2 regions of the Planococcus dechangensis genome follow, and region 1 is predicted to be linked to the other one. Evidence: a T-box and tRNA genes for the amino acid it is inferred to sense, from the RefSeq annotation. Region 1 holds a T-box; the other holds one or more tRNA genes.
What was found. The T-box of region 1 lies ahead of ACFO5U_RS03270 (valine--tRNA ligase). A T-box ahead of a tRNA ligase gene usually reads a tRNA of that ligase, here a tRNA-Val.
Positions count from the first base shown of each region.

Region 1 (16,544 bases):
GCGTCGAGAGTTCCTTGGAGATCTTGCTCTGTCAGCAATCCTTGCTCGACGAGTATGTCGCCAAGCTTTCTGCGTTTGATGGCCATGCTACTCCCCCTTTTTGTTCAGTTACGGTTGAATCTGTTTGCCGCTTTTATCGTATTGCGCTTCTATTTCCGGTTCGGTATCCGCATCATTTGCGTCCGAATCAGAATCTGTGTCTGTATCATTTTCTCTATCAGTTGACGGTGTGTCAGTGCTATCATCCTCGGTGCCTGGAACAACTGTCCCGTCCGGCAACACTACTCCTTTTTCGTAAGTAAGTTCAGCTGGGTCGTGGATGCCGTTATTGTTTATATCGACAAAATCCTCATCTCCTGACACTGGCCAGTCGACTACTTCACTACCACTGTTAACGAGTTCTGCCGCGTCATGGACGCCGTTATTATTAAGGTCGACAAAGTCCGGATCACCCGCTAGCGGCCAATCGATGACGGTTTCATTTTCTGGCGCAGCTGCTTCCGGCTGCGTCAATGGATACACTTCAATGCGATGCACCGGCGGGTAGAAATCGCTGGAAACCCGCTCGACTTGCACTTCTTTGCCGTCATCTAGCATCGTGCGAACGACTTCGATGCGTTTGCCGTCACGGCCTTCTTCGCGCACTTCACTGCCGCTCGAGACAAATGCGCTGAATTGCTTGATGAGTCGCGGTTCGATGTCGATGTCGCCTGTAGTGGAAATTTTGTATTCGTGGACGAATGGCAATCCGTGGATCGATGCCACCAACTTGCCGTCCTGGACGTACGTATTCAAGGTGAAGCTGCTGGCATTGGGGTTGGAAAACGCAAAATCCACACCGAGCGAACGGTTGATCGCCGCCTCTTCCCCCGCCGGTACATTTTCCGGAACGGATTCACTGATGCTGCGCTGCTCGACAAGGAAATTTGTGCGCAGCATCGCACCATAAATGGCGGAGGCGATTTCGGTCAATTCAGCATCAGTCACTTCAAAAAGAGTCAATTCTTCCAAAGACGCTAAAAAGGAAAATGTCTCATCCGGCGCGAGGATCGTGCCATCGAGTGCCTCAAGCACTTGTTTCGTGTCCGCTGTTTCTAAGCTATGCGAAAAACTGGCCTGCGCTACGACATCCGGACGCATTTCCAAGGCATCGCTGCTGATATCGGTGCGTGACACTGTCTGACCGCCTTCTAACGCCCTTTCCAGCTGAAGGTGGACAGTGGCGATGTCCGCTTCGGTAAACGGAATATCCTTGAATTGCTTTTTCAGAAATGACCGCGTCTGCGATTCGGACAAATCGAAAATAAACTGATTTTGAGCGCCGCTTTGTGCACGCTCCAATGTTTCATCCAGTGCGATTTCCACATCTTTTAACGGATACTGCGCCGTTTCGTCCAAATACGTCACGTGGAGCTCCGCCGATTCGCGGAATGTCGCCGTTTGCGTCAAAAACATCGATTTGGCGTCCGCCACTGCCATATTGGAAACATCGGTGGTGCCAATATATGTGTATTCATCATATGTTGCCGACGGAAAGACCCACTCGTCGACTGCATAGGCGCCTGCATTCGCTGTTCCAAACACTAAAAGGGCGGCTCCGAACACGCCGCCGAACACTTTGCCGAATTGCTTATTGTCCATCTTAATTCCCCTTTCCGACCGGGCCGATGGACTCCATGCCAAATACCTTCTCGGGTTTCTCTATCGGTGCTTGCTTTGGTGTTTGTGTGATTTGTTCTGCAGCTGGTTGAGGCTGTTTTTTCGATGCTTCTAATTGCTTTGATTCTTCACGCACTCGATTCTTAAATGCCTGCCGTTCCGCTTTCAGTCGTTCTTTCTCGATCTGTTCACGTTCTATGATTTTCATATATAGAAGAGTTGCGACGAGTGACAAAGCAAGAATCGCAAGAAAACTCATGTACCATGCAAAATTGCCTTGCATCCAGATCGCAATTGCCGATGCAGAAACGACTCCACCTACTAATGCGATTTTCTTCGTGGCCGGTACCGCTTTGAAGCTGAAAAATGCAATAGCTGTGATGATCGTAGATAGGATGAAAAATAACAAAAAACGAATCATGGTGTAACCTCCAATATAAGTGCGTCTATATGACATCTGCTGCTTTGATATCCAGTTGAATCCCGGAAGTGCTTTTAATATTCCACTTCAAAATCAAATTCAGTATCGCTAACAATCGGTGATGACACCGGGACAGACTGTGTACTTTTTATAGCGATTCCACAATTCAACAGAAATGTTGCGTAATTATCATTTCTTTTCACAAACAGTTTTGTACGATTGACTGCATCTGCGCCTGTCAGCGCAAACACATTTGCTGGATCCGATGAATAATAAACGATGCTGCCGCTATTAGTCACTTCCACAGTGGCTGCAAGCCGAGCTAAGTCTGGTTTAGAAATACGGTCGATATCCATACAAAGGCGTGAGTAATTGTCGATTTGAAATTGCCCACCTATATACAAACGGCTATCTGTACCGCTGTCTTTCCCCAATACCATCAAGTTCGTATAATTTAAGTTTTTAATATTACCGGTGATGTTAAGTTCTTTTAGCACAATTGACTGTTTTGACAAGTTCTTTCCTAAGTTGTTCAAGTTTGAGTTGGCTGTCAAGGTACCGGTAATAACCAGGTTTCCATTCACCAAGTTATTCATATTATTGGTGGCTCCTGTATCATCGGCTCTTACAACAACATTTGTTCCAAGAAAATCCAAGTTATTGCAATTGGCCGAGCAGACGTTTTGTTGAAAATCATCGACATGAACCCAAAAGTCTTTTGGATCCAGTTTTGGTGTAGTATTCGCTGCCGTTATGAGCCCAATGAAGTCTGACAGTTTTTCATTGCCGGTCATTTTACATTCGAACGGCGCAACCGCATTTTTGGCAATAACGGCAGTCAATAACGAACTGCAAGATTGAGTCGGCGGATTGATTTTAAAGATATCGTTATAAGTTGCATCTTCTTTCCCTGCGATAATTTTCTGCTCAACGTTATAAACTTCCCCAGGGTTCAAAAACGATGGCGGTATTTTTATCGAAAATAAGCTGCTTAATGTTTTTTCTGAGCTGCCGGAAGCACCGATCACTTTTACTCTCACTTTCAACAGGCCGGCATCCACTATTCTATTGACTAAAGCCTGATTAACAGTCGATAATTCCGTGTCCGTATAAGACACATTTTCTAATGACCAAGCTTGTGGCTCATAGTTTGCGACAGTTTCGCTGAATGATTGTGTTTTCACACCGTTTATTTTAATCAGCTCGTTTATTTTATTGAGAGTCTTTTTTACATAGAGCTGTTTCATTCTTGAGTCGATATCTTTCTCCCAGGCAATTCTTTCAGCTTGTGTATCGCAAGCAGAAATGTCTATAGCTTTTAAACAATCTACCAATAAATTCAGTTCTGCCGTGGTCGCAAAAGAAACTTCTTGGCGAATTTGATCGAGTGCTCTCTCAAAATCAGTTGAATAATAAAGCACGCCCATTTCTGCGGCTGCCACTGATTGATTGGATACATCCACAGCTTGCTCTTGCTTCGCATGATTAATAGATCCTGCCATAAACGTGGCAGATATACTCATTATCAAAACAACCAACAACAGGACGACTAAAAGTGCGTAACCCCGTTCATTTTTGACATACCTCATGTCTGCATCCCCCTCAAGTTTTACTCGGTTAAAATTCGGGTCAATGTTGTTTTGACTTTAACCGACCTTGCCGGATTAGCAGGATCAGTAACGTTCAAGCTAAGGTCCAGATGTTTTTTCTTAGGATCAATTATTTGTGCAGGATCCCACCCCATAAAGTCCACCCCATTAATGGTGCCTGTATAGACATAATGATTTGCCATGAGGCTTGTGAATCCCTCACAATTTAACGCTGTTACTGAGCTTCCATTGCATGTATTAATTTCCAAGGTGCCCGCATTCATCCGCAAATAATAATAATCGTTTCTTCGATGCTCGTTTGTAATGGTGGCCACGATCAGATTCGCTTCCTGCTGCAATTGCGTTTTGTTTGTTTCGGATGCCGTATGCTTGAAACCTATGGATAAAGCAGTCCAAGCAATGGCAGCGATGATCGATACAAGTGCCAATGCCGCTATTAATTCCACTAATGTGATTCCTTTTTGATTGCCTAGCATTTTAACCGCCCTCCGTTACGATAGGCGGTTTTTTTGCAGCATAGCGGATATAGGAATATGTTTCGCTGCTAAGTCGATAACTTCCATTTTGACTGGCTTTGTTGCTGAAAACTTTCAAATGCACTTTGTACAATTTAACCCGGTCTTCCTGGGCGCATTGTACTTTAGTTCCTGGTCCTGTCGCTGTCTGTTCTTTAAGCAAAAAAGCTTCGCATTGCAAATAAATATCTGCCACATAACGATAATCCCCATCTTTTTGATAGCGAACATAAGAATCAGCCGTATATGGGGAATTAGCCAGCGATTCGGCAGGCAGTTTGCTGTAATTTAACTCCAAAAGCTCTTTATCAATTAATGCTGAAGACAGAAACTCAGGTTCTAGGGAAGTTGGATCAGTAGCACTTGTTTCCAGTATTTTTTCCCATTTGGATGCATGAAGGATAGATGCCATCTCTTGGCGCGCGAGATGCATCGTATCCAGCTTGACTTCTGTCTTAGCATTAAAAGTGGTCATCTGGGGAAATACTGTCATAACCCCGACAAAAACAATCCCGAGAATCACCAGAGCCGCCAGCACTTCGACAAGCGTCAACCCTTTTTCAGTTTTCCATTGCTTCATACGCGCACTCCTTTCTTCCGATCAATTTTTATGGATGATACTTCCTATTAAAAAATTATTTATGACTATATCTGACTGTATTTTTATTATTGCATGTATTTGTTCTTTTGACACGGTGTTTTTATAGGAAAATCAATACTTTTTATTAATTCTTTTGCTTTTATTTCCAATTTTTATAAGATAAAAAGACTACAGAATCGGCCAAAGCCGTTCTGTAGTCTTATTTTGTGTAGGCTGCCACTTTATTGCGCCCTGCCTGTTTGGCACCTGTATAAAGTGCACGGTCGGCGTTGCGGATAATGGCCATGCCGTCATCGCCGTCTTCCGGGGCTGCCGACACGCCGATGCTCATCGTAATGTGCAGTGTCTCGGCCTGTTTATCGCTTTGTATGCTTTGCTGGATCGTGAATTCAGTGTCAGCTATTTGCTTGCGCAAGTTTTCCGCAAGCAATAGCGCCAGTTCTTTGCCGTAATGCGGAAGCAAGACAACGAATTCCTCGCCGCCATAGCGGGCAAGTGTTCCTTCCTCACCGACCGCCTCTCTCAATAAATCAGCCAGCTGGATGAGGATTTCGTTGCCGCTTTGATGCCCGTAAGTGTCGTTAATCGACTTGAAGCGGTCGATGTCCATCATGATGAGCGACAGCTGATCCAAAGAACCGGTTGCGATTTCCTTCATGCAGTTCTCGAGCGTTTCATCCAGATAGCGGTAATTGTACAACTTGGTCAGCCCGCAGCGTTCGCTTTTGGCGATAACTTTTTCCATATAGCCGGATTTTTCGAGCGACACCGCAAAATAGGTACTTAAGATTTCCATGATTTGCAATTGATTGGCCGAAAAAGCGAATTCTTTTCTCGATCCGATCAGCAGCACGCCTTCGATTTTATTGTTTCGGGAAATGGGTGTCGCCATGATGCTTTCGATATCTTTCGGCAGCTGCACCGTCGACAGCTCGATCCATTGCTTTTGCTTGCCGAACAATAGCGGCGCATTGTGCGCGATCACTTGCCCGGCGATGCCTTGCGTATACGGCACAGCCGGCAAATCCATGTCCACCAATCGCCCGTCTTCAAAAATCCGTAAGACGAGCAGTTGGCTGTTGCGGTAATCGATGACGTAGGCGTAATCGGTCTTGAACATCGTCGCCACGTGTTCAATAAACTGGTCGATCACTTCATCCTGGGACAAGCGGTCCGCAAGCTGATGCCCGATATGGCCGGCCTTTTTCAAGTCGATATTGATTTTCTCCGAGCTATTGTAAAGGCGCAGCACGACGGTCATGACCATAAACGGCAAGCCGAGTAGCATCAAGGCAGAAACCCCGATCGCTGCGTCCAATACATAAAGCGTGATCGCATACGGAAAAATCAGCAGCGTGATCAAGAAATCCCATATCGAGTCGAGCGAAATAAATGATTTCGAAGTTTTACTCAAGACGTCGTCCGCATATAAATACAAATGATTGGCGACGAGATAGACAAGCTGGTAAAGCAAACCGTAAGAAACGATGTGCACAAAGCTTGTCGATCCAATTTCGCCTCCTGCTGCAAAAAATATCAGGCCCGTCAATGTCGACAAGACAAAGAACATTAATGAGTTAAATGAAAAACGTTCGTTTCTTGAGACCGCATTTCTCGTGCGGAACAGCAGGACGAGCATCGTCAATTGAGACATAAGAATTTCGATAAACAAGCCGTATTTCAAGAACACCGCAATGGTTACCCATTGGACGAGGTACATCGGCGTTCCGTTGATATTGAGTGGCAAGAGCGCAGTTAAGACTGCAAAAGCGGCGAAGGCCAATAATTCCCACTCAAATAAGACTTCCGGCGGGTAAGATTGATAGACCGCATACAAACCGGCGGGAACAATTAATATCCAAAGTACCCATAAAAGCAATTTCCTTTTTTTATCGCTGTCCATCACATCTACTCCTCATGGGATTCACGCTAATCACTCACGTTCAAGTACTCGCTCAAAAACGGAATGCCCGGCTTGCGCATGTCTGAAAGCAAATAAAGTGAACCCGTGACTATAGTCACTTCCTCGTCTGCTGTTACAGGTAATATATCATATAAATTTTTAATTGTCTTTATTTTACTGTTACTTAAACGAAATAATTTCTCCGCCGGCAATGCACGCTCATTGGAGAAGTCAATAAAGACAAAATTATCGCTGATCGTTTCCAGTTTTCGGAGAACCTTTTCATAGTCTTTATCGCGAAGCATCCCGAGCACGATCCGCACTTGTTCGTCAGGAAAATCCGCTTGAATCGTTTCCACCAATGCGTGGATGCTCGCTTCGTTATGCGCCCCGTCGAAGATCAGCCCCGGTGCTGCCGTCTCGAAACGGTAAGCAATTTCGGCCTGTGCCAATGCTTGATGTGCCGCGGCTTCGTTAAATTCCGCTCCCAGCACTTCCATAGCGGCGTGATATGCCAGGCTGGCGTTCCATTTCTGGTGCGCTCCTTTTAATTTCAACTCGCCTTCGTAAGGGCTGTTCGGTATGATCAATTCAGCGTGCTGCTGCCGTGCTTCTTCTTTCACTACTTGCAGCGCCTCGTTCTCCAGCGGACCTGCGATGACGGGTTTCCATTTTTTGATGATGCCCGCTTTATGGTATGCGATGTCTTTCAGTTCGGTGCCGAGGAAATTGGTATGTTCTTTGGCAATAGACGGAATGATTGCGACTTGCGGATCGATGACGTTCGTCGAGTCAAAGCGTCCTCCCATACCCGCCTCGATAATGGAGACATCAGGCGCGGCGTTGCGGAATTGCAGGAAAGCGGCCGCGGTCAGCAGCTCGAAATCCGTCAACGCCGTCGTCACTTTCGACAGTTCGCACATGACATGGTCGAGCGCTTGACGCGTGACGGGTTCACCGTTCATCTGAATCTGGTCGTGGACGTCGATGATGCCCGGCGAATAAAAGCTGCCCACCGTTTTGCCGTGCGCTCTTAATACCGCTGATAACAGCGCCGCGGTCGAACCTTTGCCGTTCGTACCCGCTATATGGACAAAACGCCCTTGCTTGTGCGGGTTGCCGATTTCCTCGAGTGCAGCAGTAATCGCAGCGAGTCCCGGTTTGATGGCGTTTTCTGTGGTGATGTTCCATTTTTTCTTGTATCGTTCCAGCCCATTGATCATTTTCTAACCTCTATTCTTATCAACGTGATACACTTTTTTAGTATGAGTATATCATGAAGGTGGAATGGATATGTTGAGTTGTTGGGTCATCTATAACGGAAGCCTCGTTTCCGATAAATTCGAAGATCAAGCGCAATTGGTGGCGGAGGCGGCCAAGCGCCAAGGGATTGCTGTAACCGTCAAGAAAAACCACGAAATCCAGATGACGCTCGGGCAAGCACAAGCGTTTCCGGATTTCGCTATTTTATTGGATAAAGACGTCCTGCTCGGCTATTTCCTGAAAAGCCAAGGCGTGCCGGTCTATAACGATCCGGCCATCATCGATTTATGCGACAACAAGGCGACGCAATATATCCGCCTTGCCGAGCAAGATATTCCAATGCCAAAAACGATCGTAGCGCCGAAAGTCTACCCGAGATTCTCGATCCGCGATTCGGGCTATTTTGAAGGAGTGCTCGGTGCACTCAGTTTGCCGATGATCATAAAAGAAGGCCACGGCTCGTTCGGCATGAAAGTGTATTTGATCGAAACGGAAGATGAATTTTACGATAAAGTCGACAGCTTATCCGGCATTGACTATGTGTTCCAGGAATTTATCGAATATAGCCGCGGACGGGACATCCGTGTCAATATCGTCGGTGGAAAAATCGTCGCGGCGATGAAACGGCAATCCGACACTGATTTCCGGGCGAACATCACCAACGGCGGACGCGCGTTTCCTGTTGAGCTTTCACAACAGCAACAACAGCTTGCCCTGGATGCTGCAAAAGCGGTCGGCGCAGTATTTGCCGGGGTCGATCTGTTATACGGGCCAAACAGCCAGACGCTCGTCTGTGAAGTGAATGCCGCTGCCCACATCCGCAATATCCTGAATGTTACAGGCGTCAACGTCGCTGATGCAATGATCACCTACATCAAGGAGGACTTGGCATGATTGTCTTGTATGAAACAGCAGCTGCACATACGAATGCCGGCTTTATCGAAGAACTGAATCGCTTTGCTGTAGCCGATTTGCTAGTGTGGGACGATTGGAGCGACGAGGGGCTCGAATCTTTAGCAAGTCAGTTGAAAGGCCAGTTCGTGTTATTCCGTGTTCGGCGACCACACGCTTCACGTTTTTTGGAAGACCGCGGCGTGCGTCTCATCAACCGTGCCGAAGTGAACCGCGTTGCTAACGACAAATGGCAAAGCTTTCAATTGTTCCAGCTGCTCGGTCTTCCTGCGATCCCAACTTATCGTGCTGCACTTGAATACCCATGCATCGCCAAAACGGAGGATGGCCACGGAGGAGTGCATGTGTGGCTGCTCGAGTCGGAACAGGATATGCCAGCCGTTGATGTTCCGCTTCTCTATCAGCCGGTCGTGCCGCATTTAGCAGACGTCCGTGCGTACGTCATCGGGACGGAAATTGTCGGTGCCGTCAAACGTAGCGCACAAAACGGCTTTAAAGCGAACTTTTCGCTCGGCGCCTCGGTCGAACGATTTGAACTGACCGCAGTGCAGCGAATGGATGTCGAAAAAATTGCCAAAGCGCTCCATAGCGATTACATCGGTGTGGATTTCTTGCTGTTAGATGATGGGCGCCATTTGTTCAACGAACTCGAAGACCCGGTCGGCGCCCGTGCGTTCTATCAAACCCATGACGACAATATCGCACAACTGCTGATGCAGCACATCGCTAAACTGGAAAAGGAATATCCGTTTCGGGAGCCGGACTTGAGTTAGCCCGAACGCGAGCACGAAGTAAGCGAGCGCCCGAACGGAATGACTGACAGCAATATATCTGCAGACAACAAAAAGCGATTCCCAATCCGGGAATCGCTTTTTTTCTTAAAGATTTTTCAATTCTTCCATGCGCTTTTCAACAGTCGCATGCTTTTCAATATAATCTACTTGTTTTTTGCGCTCTTCTTCGACGACCGCTTCCGGTGCTTTTGACACGAAGCGTTCGTTAGAAAGTTTGCCTTCGACAAGTTTGACTTCCTTCGCCCATTTATCGAGCTCTTTTTGCAGGCGTTTCAGTTCTTCTTCAATATCGATCAAGCCTTCCAAAGGCATGAACAATTCCGCTCCGGAGACAACCGCAGACATCGACTTCTCAGGTGCTTCGATGTTGTGACCGATCGTCAAAGTTTCCGGGTTGCAGAAACGTTCGATATACGCCGCGTTTTCTTCGAGCACCGACAGAGTCGCTGCGTCTTTCGCGCTGATGGTCATCGGCACTTTCTTACTCATCGGCGACTGCACTTCCGCACGGATCGTCCGCACAGAACGGATAACGTCCATCAATAGCTTCATGCTGTCTGCCTTTTTGTTGTCGCTAAGTGCCGGGTCCACTGTCGGCCAAGCGGCGATCGTGATCGATTCACCTTCCGTCGGCAAGTTCTGCCAGATTTCTTCCGTGATGAACGGCATGAACGGGTGCAGCAAGCGCATCGTGTTATCGAGCACGTAGGCAAGGACAGAACGCGTCATCGCTTTTGCCTGCTCGTCTTCCCCGTACAATGGCAATTTCGCCATTTCGATATACCAGTCACAGAAATCATCCCAAATGAAATTGTAGAGCGAGCGCCCGACTTCGCCGAACTCATAACGCTCGGCAAGGTTTGTCACTTGCTCGATCGTTTCGTTGAGGCGCGTCAGGATCCACGTATCCGCCACGGATTTTTCTCCGGACAAATCGATGTCCTCGTAACGCATGCCTTCCATGTTCATCATCGCAAAGCGCGAAGCGTTCCAGATTTTATTGGCGAAGTTCCACACCGACTCGACTTTGTCGTTCGAGTAGCGCAAGTCTTGCCCAGGTGATGACGCGGTCGCCAAGAAGTAACGCAAGGAATCTGCGCCGTATTCTTCGATGACATCCATCGGGTCGACGCCGTTGCCGAGCGATTTGGACATTTTGCGGCCTTCCGCATCGCGCACAAGCCCGTGGATCAATACGTCTTTAAACGGCTTCTCGCCCGTGAATTCAAGTGCTTGGAAAATCATCCGCGATACCCAGAAGTTGATGATGTCATAACCCGTCACCAGTGCATCGGTCGGATAATAACGGCTCAGCTCGTCGTTTTGTTCCGGCCAACCTAGTGTCGAGAACGGCCATAATGCAGATGAGAACCATGTATCGAGCACGTCTTCGTCCTGTGTCCAGTTTTCAGCGTCGGCCGGTGCAACGTGTCCGACATAGATTTCGCCGGTTTCATTATGATACCAAGCCGGGATCTGATGTCCCCACCACAATTGGCGCGAGATGCACCAGTCGCGAATGTTTTCCATCCAGTGCAAATAGGTTTTTTCAAAACGGTCCGGCACGAAATTGACGCCGTCTTCGCTTTTCTGGCTATCGACCGCCGCTTTTGCGAGCGGCTGCATGTCTACGAACCATTGCGTTGACAAATACGGCTCCACTACAGCACCGCTGCGTTCGGAGTGTCCGACCGAGTGAAGGTGCTCTTCGATCTTGAACAACACGTCCATGTCTTGAAGGTCTTTGATGATCGCTTTGCGGCATTCGAAACGGTCCATGCCTTCATATTTGCCGGCGTTTTCATTCATTGAGCCGTCTTCATGCATGATCAGCACGCGTTCCAAATTGTGGCGATTGCCGATCTCGAAGTCATTCGGGTCATGGGCAGGCGTGATTTTTACGGCGCCGCTTCCGAATTCCATGTCGACGTAATCGTCCGCTATAATTTCCATTTCACGGCCGATAATCGGCAAGATGATCTTTTTCCCGATCAAATGCTGGTAGCGCTCGTCTTTCGGGTGAACCGCCACCGCCGTATCCCCGAGCATTGTCTCTGGGCGCGTCGTAGCGATTTCGATATGGCCCGATCCATCTGCCAGTGGGTAGCGCATATGATAAAACGCACCTTGTACATCTTTGTAAATCACTTCGATATCGGAGATCGCCGTTTTTGTTGCCGGGTCCCAGTTGATGATGTATTTGCCTCGGTAGATCAACTTTTTCTCATACAGCTTGACGAAGACTTCGCGCACCGCTTCAGACAAGCCCTCATCCAAAGTGAAGCGCTCGCGTGAATAATCAAGCCCGAGGCCAAGCTTCGACCATTGCTGACGGATATGCCCTGCGTATTCTTCTTTCCATTTCCATGATTCTTCAAGGAATGCTTCGCGGCCCATCGAGTAACGCGAACGGCCTTCTTCTTTCAGCTTGCCTTCCACTTTTGCCTGTGTCGCGATGCCGGCATGGTCCATGCCTGGCAGCCACAAGGCGTCATAGCCTTGCATGCGCTTCATGCGCGTCATAATGTCCTGCAAGGTTGTATCCCAGGCGTGTCCCAAGTGAAGCTTGCCCGTTACGTTCGGCGGCGGGATGACGATCGTATACGGCGTCTTGCCGCTTTCCGGTTTCGCTTCGAAAAATTTATTGTCCACCCACCAGTCGTAACGCCCTTGTTCGATCGCTTGCGGTTCGTATTTCGTTGATAATTGTTTGCTCATCCAAATTCCTCCTTCTTGCCAACTTTCGGCTCTGGTTACTGTCGAACTTAAAAATGAATACAAAAAAACTCCTGTCGTCTCGTAAAGGACGAAGGAGTTTTTCGCGGTACCACCTTTATACACAGGCAGAATTCGCCTGGCTCTCAAGTTCGATAACGGATTCGCATCCGGTCGCCGCTACTCATTTCACGGCTACTGCTCCGAGGTGACATTCAAATGCGGCCCATGAAAGCCTCTCACCCGGCGGCTTTCTCTCTGAAATGGTCCTGACACTTTACTATCCTCTTCAACGCATACATATCCTATTGCTCTTATTGTACTCAATAGCCTGATTTAGCGTCAAGCTTTTTCACATAGTAGGTCACCAATGGAGCTGCAATGAGCAAGATGAAGAACAAACGGAATAAATGAAAGCTTGTCACAAGTGGCACGTCCGCTCCCGCTTCTAGAGCCGTGATGGTCATCTCCGCCATGCCCCCAGGAGCTGCACTCAAGAAGAAGTCGAGAAACAAATACTCCGGCAACAGCCGTTCCAACCCGTATGCTAGCCCGGCAGAAAACGCGATAAGCAGCACAGTGTTCAAGAAAACCGCACCGGCTAGGCGGCTGTCCAACGAGTCGCCTAGCTTTTCCATCGACAAGCCGAGATGTGTCCCGATCAACACTTGCGCGATGATGATGACGAGACTCGGCAAATCGATCAAATCGCTGCCGGTCACTGTCTGCACTACGGCCATCGCAAGCACCGGCGCCATCAATTCACGCGCTGGAAATGAAATGCGCTTCATGAGCCAGTATAAGGCATAACCGAATACGAGCGCGATGCCGAATGCATACGGCGAAAAGCGGAAGCTTGTTTCCGCCAGCTCACCAGGTGCGCGGCTGGACAAAAATCCCGCAGCTACCGGCACCGTAAAGACGATGAGCAAAATACGGAAAGTCTGCATGACCGATACGACCGTCACATTGGCCGATTTAACTTCTTCAGAAATCAATACCATCTGCGACAAGCCGCCGGGCATCGAACCGAGCAGCGCCGTCGACAAGCTGACACGCGTCATGCGCTGGAACAAAAAGCCAAGCAGCAAACTGAACACAACGATTGCAATCGTCATGACCAACATATAAGGCAGATCCGCCACCATCAAAATAACCGACTCCTGTGTAAACGAAGCGCCGATCTGGACACCGAGCAACAACAGCCCAAGCGTCCGGAATATTTTCGGCCAGTGGAACTCCATATCGGTCACTTGCCGCAAGATCAGAAATGCTGCCATGGGACCTAACAGCCACGGCAGGAACAGCCCGGTCAAACTAAGCAAAAAACCAGCGCTGAGCGCGATGGCCAAAGTAATGAGAAAACGTTTCACTAAACTACCAACTTTCACTAATTAAAATTCCAAGTAGTTTTATATTACCAGACTATTAGACCGAAAATGAATTTCTATTCAATTTCTTCCTAAAGAATCATCAAAATTATCACCCCAACTGCTTGCGATGCTCCAAAGCAAAGCGGGCACTTCAAATAATAAAAAAACTGCCCCCAAAAACCATTTAACATGGTCTTCAGGGGTCAGCTCGTTTTCATTTATTTTGCCAGTTTCTCAAACACCGTATGGAATGCTTGAACTGTTTTTTCGATATGTTCCGGAGTGTGGGCAGTCGATAAGAACATGCCTTCAAACTGGGACGGCGGCAGGTAGATGCCTTCTTCTGCCATCAAGCGGTAGTACTCCGCAAACAATGCCAAATCCGAACTCGAGGCCGTTTCGAAATCGACCACTTCCTGATCGGTGAAGAAAAAGCCGATCATCGAGCCTGCACGGTTGACCGTGTGCGGGATATTGTATTTCTCAGCCGCTTCACGGAATCCTTTTTCAAGCTGGTCCGCACGTTCATTGAACGTGTCATAGCTCGCTTCGTTCAAGCGTGACAAAGTCTCGAATCCAGCACGCATTGCGAGAGGGTTTCCGGACAAAGTGCCCGCTTGGTAAATCGAGCCGCTCGGTGCGACTTGTTCCATGATTTCACGCTTGCCGCCGAACGCGCCGACTGGCAGTCCGCCGCCGATGACTTTGCCGAGGCAAGTCATGTCAGGGATCACGTTGTAATGCCCTTGCGCGCATGTATAGCCGACGCGGAAACCGGTCATCACTTCATCAAAGATCAACACCGTGCCGTTTTCATGCGTCAAATTGCGCAGCTCTTGCAGGAATCCTTCAGCCGGCGGGACAACGCCCATATTGCCGGCGACCGGTTCGACAATCACTGCCGCCAAATCTTCCCCGAATTCGCGGAACGCAAAACGTACGCTTTCCAGATCATTATAAGGAACTGTGATGGTGTTTTTCGCTACAGATTCCGGAACGCCTGGCGAGTCCGGCAATCCAAGTGTCGCAACGCCTGAACCCGCTTTGATCAACAAGCTGTCTCCGTGGCCGTGGTAGCAACCTTCGAATTTGAGGATCTTGTTGCGGCCGGTATAGCCGCGCGCGACGCGCAGTGCGCTCATCGTCGCTTCTGTACCCGATGAGACCATGCGGATCATTTCGATCGATGGCACACGTTCCTGGACCAGTTTCGCCATATCGTTTTCGAGCTCGGTCGGTGCGCCGAATGAAGTGCCGAGTTCCGCCTGCTCCTGGATCGCCTTGACGACATCCGGTTGGGCGTGCCCGAGAATCAGCGGGCCCCACGACAACACGTAATCGATATATGTATTGCCGTCGATATCTTTAATGGTAGCGCCTTTACCGGATTGCATGAAAATCGGATCCATATTGACCGATTTGAATGCCCGTACCGGACTGTTGACGCCGCCCGGCATTAAGGTTTTTGCTTCTTCGAATGCTGCTTTTGAACGTTCGTAACCCATATTATTTCCCCTCCAGCCAGCGTACCGCGTCTTTTGCGTGGTACGACATCAGAATATCTGCGCCCGCACGTTTCATGCTGAGCAATGTTTCCAAAACGATTTTCTCCTCGTCTACCCAGCCGTTTTGTGCAGCTGCTTTGACCATGGCGTATTCGCCTGAGACATTGTAGGCGACGATCGGAATATCGAAGTTATCACGCACTTCGCGGATGATATCAAGATAGGACAGCGCCGGTTTGACGATCATGAAATCCGCGCCTTCGTTGACATCGGATGAGGCTTCGCGCAATGCTTCCATGCGGTTTGCCGGGTCCATCTGATAGGTTTTGCGGTCGCCGAATTGCGGCGTTGAATGTGCTGCTTCACGGAATGGCCCGTAATAGGCGGAAGCGTATTTGACGCCGTATGACATGATCGGCGTGTTGGTAAATCCAGCCTCGTCCAGCCCGTAGCGGATCGCAGCGACAAAACCGTCCATCATATTGGATGGTGCGATGATGTCTGCCCCGGCTTTCGCCTGTGAAACGGCTGTGCGTGCAAGCAAATCGAGCGACTCGTCATTCAAGATGACGCCGTCTTCGATCACGCCGCAATGTCCGTGGTCTGTATACTGGCATAAGCATGTATCGGCGATGACCACCAATTCCGGATGGCGCGCTTTCGCGAAACGGATGGCTTCTTGCGTGATGGCGTGGTCGTGGTAAGCTCCAGAGCCAACCGGATCTTTGTCTTTCGGAACACCGAACAGGATAACGGATGGAATACCAAGTTCTACCACTTCGTCGAGTTCTTCTCCGAGGCGGTCAATGGAATGTTGATACACGCCCGGCATGGATGAAATTTCATTTTTCACATTTTCGCCTTCTACGACAAATATCGGGTAGATGAAATCTTCTTTTTGGATCGATGTCTCGCGAACCATGGCGCGAAGGTTCACAGAGCCGCGCAAACGGCGATGGCGGTCAAATTTCAAATCTGTCATGAATTGCAACTTCCTTTCATTATTTCATGGATAATCTCTATATACGTATATTTTTGCGGGCGGAAATGAACCGTGCCCCCCGCATCCATAATGGCTCGTTCGGTAATATGCCCGATCGCCGCAGATTGGATATGGCGGAAATCCCCGCCTGCTTCGATATATGCAGAAACGGCCGAAGGGCTCGCGAAAATGATGATGACGCCTTCTAGCTGCGCCATTTGTTTGGCATGCTCCGTTTGTTTCACCGTATCGTAGACGGTCCATTCATCGATTTTCAAGGGCATCGACAAG
Region 1 covers NZ_JBHSGL010000005.1:45,255-61,798, reverse strand. Annotated here, with positions in the region: gene ACFO5U_RS03320 (GspE/PulE family protein) at 1-86, opposite strand, end outside; gene ACFO5U_RS03315 (VanW family protein) at 109-1,641, opposite strand; gene ACFO5U_RS03310 (hypothetical protein) at 1,643-2,080, opposite strand; gene ACFO5U_RS03305 (hypothetical protein) at 2,155-3,669, opposite strand; gene ACFO5U_RS03300 (prepilin-type N-terminal cleavage/methylation domain-containing protein) at 3,690-4,166, opposite strand; gene ACFO5U_RS03295 (type IV pilus modification PilV family protein) at 4,168-4,785, opposite strand; gene ACFO5U_RS03290 (sensor domain-containing diguanylate cyclase) at 5,006-6,709, opposite strand; gene ACFO5U_RS03285 (bifunctional folylpolyglutamate synthase/dihydrofolate synthase) at 6,736-7,932, opposite strand; gene ACFO5U_RS03280 (ATP-grasp domain-containing protein) at 8,003-8,866, shown strand; gene ACFO5U_RS03275 (ATP-grasp domain-containing protein) at 8,863-9,657, shown strand; gene ACFO5U_RS03270 (valine--tRNA ligase) at 9,763-12,396, opposite strand; T-box leader at 12,478-12,695, opposite strand; gene ACFO5U_RS03265 (AbrB family transcriptional regulator) at 12,717-13,784, opposite strand; gene hemL (glutamate-1-semialdehyde 2,1-aminomutase) at 13,985-15,271, opposite strand; gene hemB (porphobilinogen synthase) at 15,273-16,253, opposite strand; gene ACFO5U_RS03250 (uroporphyrinogen-III synthase) at 16,250-16,544, opposite strand, start outside.

Region 2 (16,544 bases), 730 kb from region 1:
TAAAAAATCAGAATGGAGGTCTTCATGGAGAGCCATCAATTCTTTTGATTGCTCGATTTTAAAGTACAATGCGTTTGTCACTGGAGAAAACGTGCTGACGCGTGTTGCATGGATGCGGAAGGGCTTTTGGCGCTTGGCGATTTTACTTAGCTCTTCGGCCATCACTTTCACTTCGTTGTCATCCGCTTCGAAAGGCCCTTTTAATGTAATATGGGGCGTAATCAATTCATAATGCGGATCGTAACGTTTCCGGTAAGAGTTCGCTAAATCTTGTAGTTTTTTGGATGGAAATGCTGCAATACCATATTTCATAATCAATAGACCTCCTCATCTAATAAATACTTTCCTCATTAATTATATCAAAATGTGTACCATGTTTCCTTAAGCCTTACATACCGAAATTCATCAGCAACGCACGCTTGAAATCGGGCTGCCAGTATTTCCAGGTATGGTCTCCGTTAAATTCTTCATAAAACAAGGAAAACCCTTTATTTTTCATCATTTCGTTCAATTCACGATTCGGGGTAAGGAAATCCGCCGTTTCTCCGTTCGTCAATTTAACCGCCGTTTCTTCGCTGCCGATCACATGATATACGGTGAATGAATTGGTCATCGGGAATTTCTCGACAGCTTCCATCATTTCCGGACCTACTTTCGGAGACTGCAAGATGACGCGCCCGAATATATTCGGGTATTTAAGTGCCGCCATCAAGGAAACTGTGGCTGCTAGCGAGTCTCCGATTAATGTACGGCCCATGCCTACTTGGTAGGTGGGATATTTTTCGTCGAGATAAGGCACCAGTTCATGAGCTAAAAAGCGTAAATAAGCGTGGTGTTGGTCTCCAGCCGGTTCGTATTTGCGGTTGCGGTCAGCTACACTTTTATAAGGAATACCGACAAAGATGATATTTTCAATTTCCTGGTTTTCGAGTAATTCGTCGATGACTCGCGGAGCTCTGCCCAACTGAAAATAATCTTTTCCGTCGCTGGCTATGACCAAGCTGTATTTATATAGTGGAGAATAATTTACCGGTAAATGAACCAGCAATTGCATTTCTTCTTGCAAGGCTTCGCTGTAGAGCGTGAAATCTTCTACGCTTCCTTTATTCATGATGTTGCCTCCTTCAAGATATTGTACAAAAATTGTAACATATTCCCCCCTGCAAGGTATAATAGGCAAGAAGACAATTTCAATAGAGAGAGGGGATCGCATAATGGATGGAGGACATTTCCGTGTGCATTCAGAAGAGGTCAATAAAGCGACACACGAAGCTTTAGAGAGAAGAGGCGTCACGAAAGAAGATATTGCTGAGATTGTTCTTGAGATGCAGCTGCCTTTTAATGAAGGGTTGACCTTGGCGCATTGTGTTGAGTCGGTCGAAAGTGTTTTGCGCAAACGCGAAATGCAGCATGCCTTGCTTGTCGGCATCGAATTGGATGAACTGGCAGAGCAAGGAAAACTATCCCAACCGCTTCAGCAAATTGTCGGTTCGGACGAAGGCTTGTTTGGTGTTGATGAAATGATCGGTTTAGGAGCAGTATTGACTTACGGCAGCATTGCGGTCACGACATTCGGCCATTTGGATAAAAACAAAACAGGAATCATTCATAAATTGGATACCAAATATGGCGAGCATGTCCATACGTTTTTGGATGACCTCGTTTCTAGTGTGGCTGCCTGTGCATCGGCACGTATTGCCCATAGAACCCGTGATTTGGAAGAAGAAGGAAGAAGCTTCGAAGATTTGAAACCAGAAGACACAACGCCGGAAACTCATGTCCCTGGAGCTGAGACTTAATAATTGGATTTCATTCCCATTATATTGATTTGAAAACGATTCCAATCCCAAAATTAAATTGACAGCTGGACAGAAAGTCATGGTATTATGAAGATTGAAAGAAAACAAAGATAAAGGGAGGCCGATTTATGTTAAACAAAAAGTTTGGATTCTACGCGACTGTCGCCTTGGCCGGATCCGTATTTCTAGCAGGTTGTGGAGATGACACTGCGACTGAAGGAGAAGGCGGCGGCGAAGCAAACGATCCTGAATTCATCAGTATTCTAACTGGCGGAACAACAGGAACGTACTATCCGCTAGGTGGAGCAATGGCGACGATCATCGAAAACGAAACAGGAGTCGACACAACAGCTGAAGTGTCTCAAGCTTCTGCGGCGAATATGACGGCCCTTGCTGATGGCACGGGGGAAATCGCTTTTGTGCAAACAGATACGGCTTTCTACGCATCTGAAGGTTCTAATATGTTCGAAGGTGAAGTAATCGACACCGTATCCGCTATCGGGGCTCTTTACCCAGAAACGATCCAAATCGTCACGACTGAAGGATCTGGTATTACTTCATTTGAAGATTTGGCAGGGAAATCAGTATCGGTTGGGGCACCTGGGTCAGGTACTTACATCAATGCTGAACAATTGCTTGAAATCCATGGCATGACGATGGATGATATCAATGCCCAAAACTTGGATTTTGGTGAATCTCAAGAGAGCTTACAGTCTGGCCAAGTACAAGCAGCATTCATCACTGCCGGTACGCCAACTGGTGCTGTTGAAAGTTTGAGTGCGACTGCTGATGTCAACATCGTGCCAGTAGAAGCAGAAAAAGCGGCTGAATTGATTGAAAAATACCCGTATTATGCTGAAGATGTCGTACCATCTGGTACATACGGCTTGACGGAAGATGTATCGACGGTTTCGGTGCTTGCTATGCTAGTCGTTCAAAATGATATTTCAGAAGATCTCGTTTATGATATTACAAAAGCAATCTATGAAAACACAGATCAAATCCAACATGCTAAGGCTGAATTCATCCAAGCAGAAACGGCTCTTGATGGAATCGGAATCGATATCCATCCTGGCGCACAACGTTACTTCGATGAAGTAAACCAATAAGATCTGATCAGAATAACTGGCGATAAAGCGCAAGCTTTATCGTCGTTATTTATTTTCCATCACTAGGAGGATCGACTTGCAGAACACATCCATTCGCAAAATCCTTCTCACAATAGCCGTCCTCATCCTTATCTGCTCCGCAATTATCTTTATCCCATACCAGAGACATTTTGTTTTCATCGATTCGGAAACAGGCGTGCTGGCAGCCCGGATTCCGGTCGTTGAAGAGCGTTTCAAAATTCGCTATACGCATTCTATCCATTTATCGGATGTTATCGAAAGCTATGAACTTAGTGCTGACGGGCAATTAATACTGACGGAACTGGAGTACGAAGATTTCAATATTGGTATGCCGTCGAATGCAGGAGAAGGAGAGCGCTTTGTCGAAAAAGACGGGAAATACTTTATACAGAACATGAAACGCGAGCTGCCTGAATTCCGATTGCTTATCGGTGATGTAGACGCAGAACTCGTTTTCCTAATCGCAGGACAGGAATTCGATTTAAAACAGAGCTTGGAAAGAGGCAAAATCTATACCTTCCGTGCAGAGCGCCTTTCCATTTATCAGCAATCAGAAGGAGTGAACATCTATGAGTGATAAACTATCGCCAGAAGAAAGAGAAGAGAAAAAACTTCCGCCAGAAGATGAGGGCTATATTTCTGAAGAGCAGCAAAAAGAAGTGCTTCAGAAGTATGATCCGGAGTCGAATACGCGGGATTTGTCCGGAATCATTAAGCATGTCGTATTTTATGGGCTTCTGGCTTTTGCGTTGTTTCAGCTATACACCGCCATATTCGGCCAGTATACGGCCTATATTCAACGTTCAATCCACCTAGGGTTCGCTTTGTCATTGATCTTCCTGCTGTTTCCGATGCGCCGCCGCAAAGGAGCCCGCCACAAAGTTGCCTGGTACGATTACTTACTTGCCTTATTGTCAGTCGGGGTCGGTGCTTATTGGCCGATCATGTACGATGATTTGGTCTTCCGCATTGGACGTGTCACTGACCTTGATTTGGCAGTGGGCATTCTAGCGGTTCTCTTAACTTTAGAGGCGACACGGCGTGCGGTCGGTATGCCAATTACGGTTATCGGCGTGCTGTTCCTGACTTATGGCTTTTTCGGTCCATATTTCCCGGGCTTTATGAGGCATCGGGGGCAGGATTTGGATTCGCTTATTCAATTGATGTTCTTTACGACAGATGGAATTCTGGGGACGCCGATTGGTGTCTCTGCGACCTTTATCTTTACATTCCTATTATTCGGTTCATTCCTTGTAAAAACAGGTGTCGGTCAGTATTTCAATGATCTTGCCGTCACCTTGGCAGGAAACTTGACCGGCGGGCCTGCAAAAGTAGCGATTTTCTCAAGTGCTTTGCAAGGGACCATTTCCGGAAGTTCGGTAGCGAACGTAGTAACATCCGGTTCCTACACGATTCCAATGATGAAAAAATTAGGATACAAAAAAGAATTTGCCGGTGGGGTTGAGGCAGCAGCTTCAACAGGCGGCCAGCTGATGCCACCGATTATGGGGGCGGCAGCGTTCTTGATGGTCGAATTTATCGGCGGTGTCACATATTGGGAAATCGCCAAAGCGGCGACAATACCGGCCTTGCTTTATTTCACTGGGGTTTGGATTATGACTCATTTCGAAGCAAAGCGCATCGGATTGAAAGGCCTTTCGAAAGAAGAGATGCCGAACCGCAAAGAGGTCTTGAAAAAGATTTATCTGTTAACACCGATTTTAGCAATCATCGTATTCTTGTTAATCGGTATTCCAACTATGCAAGCTGCTCTTTACGGTATTTTGTTGACTATTTTTGTCAGTGCTTTCAACAAAGAGACGCGACTCAGCTTTAAAGATATGATCCATGCGCTTGTGGATGGAGCTCGTACCGCACTAGCTGTTGCAGCTGCTACTGCAACGGCTGGTATCATCGTGGGTGTGGTCGTCAAAACAGGATTGGGCCTTGCGTTGGCGAACGGGCTAGTATCCGCTTCTGGCGGAAATGTACTATTAACCTTGTTCTTTACGATGCTAGCTGCGATCGTACTCGGAATGGGTTCACCGACGACAGCAAACTATGTTATTACTTCTACTATTGCGGCGCCAGCGATTATCACTTTATTGATGATCGATGAGCCGGCAGGTGCAGCAGTGCCGATCGTAGTCGCTTTGTCTGCCCACTTGTTCGTTTTCTACTTTGGTATCATTGCAGATATTACACCACCTGTTGCACTCGCGGCATTCGCAGCTTCCGGGATTTCCGGAGGGGAACCGATACGGACCGGGTTCAATGCAGCAAAACTTGCCATTGCGGCGTTCATCATTCCGTATATGTTTGTCTTATCACCAGAACTGTTGATGATCGATACGACTTGGCCTCAGATTATTTGGGTAGTGATCACCGCTGTGACCGGCATGATCGCTATCGGTGCGGGACTCATCGGTTATTGGTACCGCAAACTCAATTGGTTCGAGCGGATCATCACTTTCGTCACCGGTATTGCGTTGATCTACCCTGAAGGTTTTACAGATCTGATCGGTGCTGGAGTATTCATCGTATTGTTCGTCCTTCAGTGGCTGTCCAGAGATAAAAAGGCGCCAAAAGCACAAACTGCATAAAAAAGATGGGAGCCTATTGGCTTCCATCTTTTTTTATCCAAAAAAAAACCAGCCGGTGTAAACCGGCTGGTTTTTAGGAGCAATTCGCGATTGCTCTCGTATGATTCCTACTGGGCTCGAACCAGCGACCTCTACCCTGTCAAGGTAGCGCTCTCCCAGCTGAGCTAAGGAATCGCAATCTCAAGGACATTTATTATTATATATGGCACATGAGAAAAAGACAATAGCTTTTGTAAAAAAACTTTCGGTTTATCGAATAGAGTATTTTCAACTGTCCAAAAAAATGCTCCATTCAATAGTCGTCCTGCCACCTGCAACTGACCAGCATTCGATTGCGGCAATCGTTCCTTTGACTGGGGTAGCTTCCAATGCCAGCCTGGCGAATAACGGTCCCCAAAATGGAGCCTGGACCTGGTCGATCAACGGAATGTATGGTCTCCATAAAGCGGTAGGAGAAGAGGCGGTCAAAAATTGCCGACTGGCTAATTGCAATGCCTGAAATAGTTCTATCAATGCATGATCCGGATGCACCTGGAAATAAAAAAGACCCTGTTCTTTAGAAAATCCGATATCGGTAGCAGTGAAAAGGGGGTATCCGCTAATCTGCGCGACCGGTTGGATGGCTTGTTTCAAATGCAATGGAGAAGTTTTTTCATAAGCAATCAACGGGATATGGGGCAATTGCATTGCATTTTTGGGGTTTGGCACATAAAGTTGCTTCTGCAGTTTTTCAAGTTCGGACGAGCTATGATAATCAAGCCGTAATACGAGCAGTTGCATCCAATCCCTCCTCTTTATTGTCCTGCACTGAGGAATCCGGCATCGCGCGCTTGCTGCTCAGTACAGAACCATTGTTCCGGATTGGTCTGTTCATAGGAAGCAGTACCGGGCAAATGATAAATCTTATTGCCGCTTCTGTTGATATTGCCTTTAATTTGGCAGTCTTGGCTTGGAGCCACGGCATTGCCCGGCTGATAAGCATCTGAATTGAACCCGCGGTCAGTCGAATAGTTTTCAAACTCCCAAATGCCGATTTGTTGTTGTCTGGCATCAGCTTCCGCATCACGGAACTCGTCGACATAGCGGGTATTCGGGGGATAAATATAGGCGACGCGTGCAAATCCCTCTTCTAACAACTGTTCTTGGACACTTTCTCCATCTGCATAGAAATAACCGAGTAGACGGTCGTAATCATCGAAACGGCCGCCGACATCAAATTCGATTTCGACTTGGTTGGCGCTTTCGAGCAGTTGACGGTTGCGCTCTGTCGCCTCCTGGCCTAGCGGCTGTTCACCGTAACGCGGATGATTTGTTTCAGGTGTATCGACTAATAAATAACGCACTGTTGTTTCTTTTCCCTCGTATATGATTCTGACGGTATCACCGTCAATTACTTGGGTCACTTCGACAGGAATGCGGTCTTGTGTGCCGCTAGTGTCGGTTGCCCCAGGAATCGCACATCCCGACAACAATAATAAGCCGAGGAAAAGTAAAAATGCTTTCATAAGGATCCCTGCTTTCTAATTCGAATTATAGCGAAATGTCAACCAAGCAGCAATGCATTGTCCGCTGGCAAGTCAAAATAAAAACGCCTGTTCCGGCTGCTGCGGATCAAGCGTTTTGCTTATGTAACTGGACATTCACGAGGTTTGTGCTGCTTGGTCGGGCGTGGCTGCTGCGCCTAAATACAAAATGCTTTCCTCATTAGCGGTTCCAAGCTTTTCTTTATTGACGCCCAATTCAAGTGTTCCGGTAAAAATGGGTTCCCACCAGTGTGATTGTTCGTTCATGAAAATGCCTCCTCTATTTTTTTCCGAATGTAATTGTTTGACTATTCTATACCCTGGAAGGTTACACTTATAAACAAGGAATTAAAAAAGGGGCGATTGCTTTGATCACACTCGGAATTATTGGTGCCGGCATTGTTGGGGAACGAATCATCAAACAAACGATAGAAGAAGGCGGCGTAAACATTCAAGCGGTTTACGATACCGATACAAAAAGACTGAAATATATTGAAGATAAGTATAATTTGCCTGTGACAAACTCTTTGGATGAGCTGTTTCAAGCACCGATTGATTGGGTTTATATCGGTACGCCGCCGAAAAGTCACGCAGAATTGGCAGAAACCGCCGCAAGGAGAGGTTTACATGTGTTATGTGAAAAACCATTGGCGCATGACGCCGCAGCTGCAGAGGAAATGGCTGAATCGGCTATCAATAACCGAATCCAGACCGCAATGCATTTTCCGCTTATGTACTCTCCCATAGTCCGTGAAATGGCGCTGCTCATCAAAAGCGGCGCTATCGGCAAAATCCGCCGCGTCGAACTGCTTACCGTGTTTCCGGTATGGCCGAGAGCTTGGCAGCAAAATCCGTGGATCGCTTCACGCAGCCAAGGGGGCTTTGTACGTGAAGTGTTTCCGCATTATTTGCAATTGATGCACCGTCTGTTCGGTACATTAGAGATAGACTCGCATCAAGTAGATTATCCTGAAGATCCGGATAAATGTGAAACGGGCATTATCGCACACGGCAAAACTCAGCAAGGATCGCCATTTTTACTATCAGGATTGAGCGGAGTCGGCCAGCAAGAATCACTGCAATTCAAGGTGTATGGTGAAGAAGGCGTTCTGACGCTTGAAAATTGGTCGCGTTTGTATAAGGAAGATCAAGAGATAACACGTGAAGAAGTGAAAACGGAAAAAATTGTGCCATCGCTTTTTGCTGAAATGAAAGACCAATCGACGTTCCTTGTTGGATTTGATGAAGGGCTGGTCGTTCAGCGTTATATTGACCAATTACTAACAGACTAACATTAGGGGGATTACCTGTGAATTTCACTGCAAACGATGTTGAAGAAATGATCCATGAACAACACGGCTATTATTATACAGGAGCAACAAAATCGGTTGAGTTTCGCCAAACGCAGCTGGTGCGATTAAAATCAACCATCCAAAAACATGAAGATGACATCATCGAAGCGCTGCAATTGGATCTCGGGAAAAGCGAGTTTGAAGCATACGCGACGGAAGTCGGATTTGTACTTGATAGCATCGGCTATATGGCAAAGCATTTGGAAACATGGATGAAGCCTGAACAAGTAAAGACCCCGCTCCATCTACAGCCGGCCAAAAGCTTCGTCATGCGTGAACCATACGGCTCCGTCCTGGTTATCGGTCCTTTCAACTATCCTTTCCAACTAGTGATGGAACCGTTGGTCGGCGCACTGGCAGCCGGCAATTGCGCAATCGTCAAACCATCCGAAGCGACACCGAATGTCGCGCACGTCATTCGTAGGATACTAGAAGAAAGCTTTCCGCCGTATTACGTCAAAGTGGTCGAAGGGGAGCGTGAAGAAGTGAGCGCGTTGATCCATGCTTCTTTCGATTACATTTTCTTTACTGGCAGTGTACCAGTTGGAAAAGTGGTCATGAAAGCTGCATCAGAGCGTCTCACGCCGATTACGCTAGAACTAGGCGGCAAAAGCCCTGCAATCGTCGACCAGACCGCTAACTTGGAGCTTGCCGCCAAACGCATCGCCTGGGGAAAATTCATGAATACGGGACAAACGTGTGTGGCACCTGATTACCTCTGTGTGCACGAAGCGGTCAAAGAGCCGTTCATGAATATTCTCAAACAAACGATTGGCGATTTTTATGGGGAAAATGCACAAGACAGTCCAGATTACGGGCGCATCGTCAATGTGAAGCATCACGACCGCTTAACGGATATTTTGTTGAAAGAGCGTGACCATATCGTTTATGGCGGCGATTTTGACCGTTCAGACCGCTATATCGAACCAACCTTGCTGGACGGAATCCAGTGGGATAATCCATCGATGGAAGACGAATTATTCGGTCCTGTTTTGCCGGTAATCACGTACAATGATTTGCCCCTATTGATGCGCCAAATCCGTCAGCTGCCAAAACCGCTGTCTGCCTATCTGTTCTCGGAAAACGAGCGTGCCATCCGGTTCTTCTTGGATCAATTGCCGTTCGGCGGAGGATGTATCAATGATACGGTGTCGCATGTAGGCAGTGTTTACTTGCCGTTTGGCGGCGTCGGCCCATCCGGCATGAGTGCTTATCACGGAAAGACTAGCTTTGAGACATTCACACACGCCAAATCCATTGTCCGGAAATCGACGAAATTATCGACCAGCCTGACATTCCCGCCTTATAAAAACAAAGCGAAATGGGTGAGGACAGTATTGAAGTAAAAGCGGCCTTTAGGTCGCTTTTTTCTTTTGAGACCTGCTATTATAAGAAAAAAGGGGAGGGGCCCATATGACGGATCGCATATTGATCGTGGAAGATGAAAAAAGCATTGCTCGTGTTCTCGAGCTGGAACTCAAATTCGAGGGGTATGAAACCGCTGTCGCTTTGACGGGGTCGGAAGGTTTGATTAAATTCCGCGAACAGCAATGGGATTTGGTTTTATTGGATTTAATGTTGCCCGAAATCCATGGATTGGATGTGTTGAAGCGTATCCGTGCGGCGAACGCCACTTTGCCGGTCATTTTGCTGACAGCGAAAAACGATGTAAAAGACAAGGTCGCGGGCCTTGATCTGGGGGCAAATGACTATGTCACAAAACCGTTCGAAATCGAGGAATTGTTAGCGAGAATCCGCGCCAACTTACGGCCAAAGAGCCCGACTGACCAATATGTTCACCGTTTCGAACAACTTGAACTGAACGAAACCACACGGGAAGTGACACGCGGCACAAGGCATATTGAATTGACGCCGCGGGAATTCGATTTGCTGCTATATTTGATGCGCCACCCCAAGCAAGTGCTAGACCGCGAACAATTACTGAATGCGGTTTGGGGTTATGATTATTATGGGGATACGAATGTCATCGATGTTTATATCCGTTATTTACGCAAAAAAGTCGATTTCGGTGAAAATGAAACATATTTACAAACGGTTCGTGGCGTCGGCTATGTTCTAAAGGAGCAGCAGCATGAAGCTCAAAAATAAAATCCACTTATCTTCCACATTATTGATGTTCTTCGTATTGGCTATACTTGCGCTGGTCATTTATTTTTCATTCAGCAATTTGTCCTATAATACGGAAGTTGAACGCTTAAAATCGGAAGTGGAAGTGATGGTCACAACCTTCAATACAAACACAAGCCAAACACCAGACGATGTCTTGCGTGCGTATGTGCCGATAGACGGCTTGATCCAAGAAAAAAACCCCAGTGCGAATACTTTCAACCCCATTCAACGTCCCACTGTACAAGTCCAGTTTCCTTACGACGTTGAGGGAACCTCCGGAAGGTTGGCAATCGCTGGTGAGCAATTCGCTTATGTGACGACCCCTGTCATCTGGCCGAATGGCGAAGTGGTGGAATTGATCGTCGCACAATCGTTGAGGGAAGTAACGGCAAATCTTGCCACACTAAGGATTGTTCTTATATCGGTCAGTTTACTCGCAATGATTCCAATTTTTCTGTCGAGCGCTTTGCTTGGTCGCGTTTTGACGCGCCCGATCGAAGGGTTGACCGGAACGATGCAACGTATCCAGCGCGACGGCTCGTTCGAGAAGCTACCGGTGTCAGGCGATTACCGCGATGAATTGAGCCAAATGGGCGTTGCGTTTAATGAGATGATCGAATTGCTTGAAGAAAATTACAAGAAACAAGAAGAGTTTGTCTCCAATGCCTCCCACGAATTGAGAACACCGCTAACCGTTATTAGCAGCTCTGCCGATTTAATGCAGCGCAGAGGTGCGCAGGAGCCGGAGCTGCAGGAAGAGGCATTGAGTGCTATCCGCAATGAGAGCGAACGCATGCGGCAATTGATCGAACAATTGCTGCATATTGCCAGACGCAGTGAAGCGCAAATGGAATGGCAAAAAGTCAATTTATCACTTGTGCTCGATCAAGTCATGACCGCTATGAACGCTTCATACAACCGGGAATTCAAGCTGCAATTGGATGATAGTTCGTTGCCGGTGACGACCGATGTCCAGAAATTAAAACAGCTATTGTATATACTGTTGGATAATGCAAGAAAGTATAGCGAGGCATCGATCGAAATGCAGGCTGGAAAAAATGGTCAAGTGTTTGTGAAAATCAAAGATTACGGCGTCGGAATCCCGAAACAATCATTGCCTCATGTCTTTGAGCGCTTTTATCGTGTCGACAAGGCGAGGAGCCGTGAAACAGGTGGGTTCGGGCTCGGCCTTGCACTCGCAAAGGAACTGGCGGATTCGCTTCATATCGAACTGGAAATTGAAAGCATCGAACAATTAGGCACGACGGTTACCGTTGTTTTCTCAGAGAATTTTAATGTTCCCGAGTTACAATCGGAACAGGAGGGATGATCATGCGAAAATCTTGGGCTCTCAGCGCTGCAGCCATTGTCTTTTTGCTTATCGCCTTGACTTTTCTGTTGTTCCCGAAAACATCTGCAGAATCGGTAACGATCGAAGAAGCACAGGCTTCCATCGAACAGTTGTATGGGGGACAAGTCGATAAAGCCACGGCAACGGAAGAGTTTTATCAAATTGAATTTAATCGTAACGACGGCCGATATTTAGCGGCGGTCAATAGGGCGGACGGACAAGTCGCTTCATTGGAGTTAATAGAATCACAGGCTCCATCAAAAGTATTGACGGAAACGGAAGCGGTAGAGTTTGCGCAGGCTGCTGAATCCGGGGAAGTGGATGAAGTTCGCTATGTGCAGGAAAGCAATGCATATAATATTGAGCTGTTAAGCGATACGGAGAAGAAAATGATTATTGTCTCTGCTGTGGATGGGCAGATTATGGATGTCCAAAAAGAGGCGCGTGACATTGCGGCTGCACCTGAAAAACCGGCTGAACAACCTGAAGAGCCGGCTTCTGAACCCGAGCGCATCATCAGCCAAAACGCGGCGATTGCCATAGCCAAAGAAACCTTGAACGGCGAAGTGGACGATGTGGAATTTGTCCAGACGGATGATGGTGGTTATTATCTGGTGGAAATTGATGATGACGCGACAGATCGGGAAGCAAAAATCCAAATCCATGCGATTCGTGGAGAGACGATGACCGTGGAATGGGACGACTGAACGGATAGTGGTGAAAAGGACGGCGTTGAGAGCTCAAGAAACTGGCTTTCGGCACCGTCTTTTTTTGATCTTAAGCAGTCAATTCCAACTAGGCTTGTTGTAGGATTTATTGTGAAATGGAGTTATTCTCAGGAATTTCTCATCTTCGCTTAACGTTGCTTTAAGCTGCGCTGGATATGATAAATCCAATAAGAAAACAGGAGGAGAGAGGCATGAAAAAATTGATTTACATTCCAGCAGCAGCTATTTTGGCATTCGGAGGCATTGTGTTAGCAGATACAGGGGATTCGCCAGAGAGTTCACAAGCCGCGCCGGAATCAACAGTAAAGGCAGCCCCGCAAAATGAATTGCAGCGCTTTATCAGCTTTGAAGAAGCAAAAGAGATAGCCAAAACAAAAGCGCAAGGAAATGCAGTGGAGCTCAAACTCAGCGGCGATGACGAAGATCCACATTATTCTGTCGAGGTGAAGAAAAAAGAGACAGTGGACCAATTCCGAATCGATGCAAAGGACGGCGCGATTAGAAACGGGGAGTTACAACCGGAAGCAGCGAACAACAAGATACAACCGCAGCAGCATCGTGGAACGGTTTCCAAAAGCCAATTGATCGGAAAACAACAAGCTGTGGCAATAGCTCGGACAGTCGCCTCTGGAAAAGTCGATGATATAGAATTGGAGAAAGAACATGGCATGTTTATCTATGAGGTGGAATTCGAAGACGGAGATACCGATTACGAGGTGTATGTGGATGCCATCAACGGCACCGTTCATCATGTCGAAACCGACTTTGATGATTGAGAAAACCCTCCCGTTGGATCAAACGGGAGGGTTTCTGCTATTTATTGGTGAGAGGCAATGTAATAATAACGCGAGCACCCTGCTCTGGCCGATTTTCCACTGCTAAACTTCCTTCGTGCTCTTGGATGATTTTTTGAGAAATCAATAAACCGAGGCCAGTTCCGGTTGGTTTGGTTGTGTAAAACGGTTCGAACACACGCTCAATTAATTCCTCCGAAATGCCGTCACCTTCATCTTCAAAGCTGATGGTCAGCTTGTCTGCATCTAATAGCGTCGCATTGATCCAGATAGTGCCGCCATCATCCATAGCTTCGATCGCGTTTTTCAATACATTGATAAACACTTGTTTGAGGTGGTGTTCTTCTCCCACAGCATGGAACGGGCCGCCGTTGAAATCTGTTTTGACTACAATATTATGGACAGTGAATTCCGGCCCAAACAGGAAAATGCATTCATCGAGAATTTTTCCGACTTCGAGCGGTTTTCGTTCTGGCGCTTGCGGTTTTGCGAGTATGAGAAATTCGCTGATAATCAAATTGATGCGGTCGAGTTCTGATTGCATCAACGACGTATAGCTTGGATAGCGATGATTCGGGTCGTTGTGCATCATTTGCACAAAACCGGAAATGACAGTCATCGGGTTGCGGATTTCGTGAGCCACCCCAGCCGCAATTTCGCCAGCCATTTTAAGTTTTTCCGTTTGCAACAGCATCCGCTCGGTTTCCTTCCGGTAGCTGATATCCCTTGAGATAACGGATGTGGCAATCACTTTTCCACTGGCATCGAAAATCGGAGACAATGTAATTTGGGCCGGGAAGCGGGTGCCGTCTTTTTGGATATCTTCTGTTTCGAGTGTGAAACTTTCCCCGAGACGGACTTGCTCCGCGCGATGCTCAGCTGCTTGTGCGTGTTCAGGAGGATAGAGGGCAATTTTTTTGCCGAGACAGTCATCAGCAGCCCATCCGTATAATTGCTCGAAAGCCGGGTTGATTGCGATGATTCGGCCGTTAAAGTCAAAAACCGCGATCGCGTCTTTCGCTGCCTGGAAAAACAGGTCCAGATAGCCTTCTTTTGAAACGAGCGCTTTTTTCATGGAGGCATTGCGCAGTTCCAATTGCCGCCAATAATTGCTGAAGTATACACTGTGCAGAACAGCCAATAACATGATCAACGCAAAAAACATGACCATGGATACATGTATATACTCAAGCGAACTTGTTGTGGTAAAGCGGTCAAACACAAATGTCAGCAGCAGCACTTCAATCACGGTTAAGATGGACAATGCAATAATAGATAAAGTGTCGTTATATAGAGAAGCTGCGATAATCGGAATGATGAAATAGATAGCTGTTACAGCGGATAAAGATTCGAATTGGAGAATGAAAATATAGGCATTGATCGCAAATAGCACAGCTAAACGCAACCTGGCTGGAGGCAATTTCGTATAAAGTAAGGTGAAGAGTATCATATACGCAATCATACCGTAAATCGGCGCCACGATGGCTGCATTAATGTCGACGAAGAAATTTAGCGCTAAATGAGCCAGGCTTGAAAAGCCGAACAGGTGGATGAACAATTGATTGCGCTTGCGGTTTGTCAGGTAGCTATTCATAAATGCACCTCATCCAACTAAGAGTCACTCTCATCTTACTATAGTCGGGACTGTGCGAATATGGCTGTTTTTGATATGATTAAGAAATCAAGGAGTGATTAGATTGGCATATTCATGGAATGAGCAAGAAACTTTAGCGATTTTGGAGGAATTGGTCACGACGCCAAGCCCATCCGGCTATACGATGCAAGTCATGAAAAAAATCGAAAAATACTTTGACCAAATTCAAGTTCCATACATAACGACGAATAAAGGCGGCGTCATTGCAACGATCAAAGGGCAAGACGACGAGCGCCACCGCCTGTTGACCGCACACGTCGATACACTTGGCGCCATGGTGAAGGAAATCAAGCCGTCCGGCCGCCTCAAATTGTCGCTCGTCGGAGGCTTTAAATTCAACGCCATCGAAGGCGAGAATTGCCTGATTCACACGTCTACAGGTGCCGCGATCAGCGGCACCATCCTGCTCCATCAGACGACTGTCCATGTCTACCGGGATTCCGGTACGGCAGAGCGTACGGCCGATAATATGGAAGTGCGCCTGGACATGAAATGCGATTCAGCAGAACAAGTGCGTGCGCAAGGCATTGAAGTAGGCGACTTTATTTCGTTCGATCCCCGCTTTACGAAAACGGAATCAGGATTTGTGAAATCACGTCATTTGGATGATAAAGCGAGCACAGCGCTTGTGTTAGAGTTGGCTAAACATTTTTCCGGAAGTGATACTTTGCCGCACACGACTCATTTCTATATTTCCAATAATGAAGAAATCGGTTATGGCGGCAATTCCAATATTCCCGCCAAGACAGAAGAATATATCGCTGTCGATATGGGCGCAATCGGCGATGGACAAGCTTCAGATGAATATACTGTATCGATCTGTGCAAAAGATTCCAGCGGCCCTTATCATTACGGATTAACACGCCACTTGATCGCACTTGCCAAAAAGCAAGACATCGACTACAAAGTGGATATTTACCCGTATTACGGTTCGGATGCTTCCGCTGCGATCGGCGCAGGGGCAGACGTGAAACATGCATTGTTCGGGCCAGGGATCGAAGCATCCCATGCATACGAGCGGACACATGTCGATTCACTTAAAGCGACAGCTGAATTGCTTCATGCATATGCCAGTTCGCCGATCGGGTCATAACATTAGGAGGATTTCAGATGGACAGCAAGCAATTATTCGCAAACATTCCAATACTAACTATAGATGGCCAATTACCGGCTGAGGTTTCACATATCACGATGGATTCAAGAGCAATACAGGAAGGCTCGCTATTTGTCTGCATCAAAGGCTATACAGTCGACGGCCATGACTACGCCGAGCAGGCGGTTGCTAAAGGCGCAGCGGTCATTCTGGCGGAAACTCCGCTGAAGATCGAAGGAGCAACGGTTGTCACAGTTCCCGATACGACACGGGCGCTCGGCATCCTCGCAGTCCGCTTTTACGATTATCCGTCGAAGAAACTGAATATGATCGGCGTCACTGGCACGAACGGCAAAACGAGCGTTGCCGGCATGCTGCACGCCATGC
Region 2 covers NZ_JBHSGL010000005.1:772,266-788,809, reverse strand. Annotated here, with positions in the region: gene ACFO5U_RS07185 (YjcG family protein) at 1-312, opposite strand, end outside; gene ACFO5U_RS07180 (alpha/beta hydrolase) at 389-1,111, opposite strand; gene ACFO5U_RS07175 (phosphatidylglycerophosphatase A family protein) at 1,215-1,799, shown strand; gene ACFO5U_RS07170 (TAXI family TRAP transporter solute-binding subunit) at 1,928-2,908, shown strand; gene ACFO5U_RS07165 (DUF1850 domain-containing protein) at 2,985-3,506, shown strand; gene ACFO5U_RS07160 (TRAP transporter permease) at 3,499-5,532, shown strand; tRNA gene ACFO5U_RS07155 (tRNA-Val) at 5,634-5,706, opposite strand; gene ACFO5U_RS07150 (hypothetical protein) at 5,800-6,312, opposite strand; gene ACFO5U_RS07145 (thermonuclease family protein) at 6,327-7,037, opposite strand; gene ACFO5U_RS07140 (hypothetical protein) at 7,173-7,322, opposite strand; gene ACFO5U_RS07135 (Gfo/Idh/MocA family protein) at 7,424-8,347, shown strand; gene ACFO5U_RS07130 (aldehyde dehydrogenase) at 8,365-9,753, shown strand; gene ACFO5U_RS07125 (response regulator transcription factor) at 9,821-10,516, shown strand; gene ACFO5U_RS07120 (sensor histidine kinase) at 10,500-11,867, shown strand; gene ACFO5U_RS07115 (PepSY domain-containing protein) at 11,870-12,595, shown strand; gene ACFO5U_RS07110 (PepSY domain-containing protein) at 12,808-13,392, shown strand; gene ACFO5U_RS07105 (ATP-binding protein) at 13,430-15,004, opposite strand; gene ACFO5U_RS07100 (M42 family metallopeptidase) at 15,108-16,157, shown strand; gene ACFO5U_RS07095 (UDP-N-acetylmuramoyl-L-alanyl-D-glutamate--2,6-diaminopimelate ligase) at 16,175-16,544, shown strand, end outside.
Region 2: it has a tRNA-Val gene. The T-box ahead of ACFO5U_RS03270 (valine--tRNA ligase) is inferred to sense a tRNA for this amino acid. The anticodon was not compared.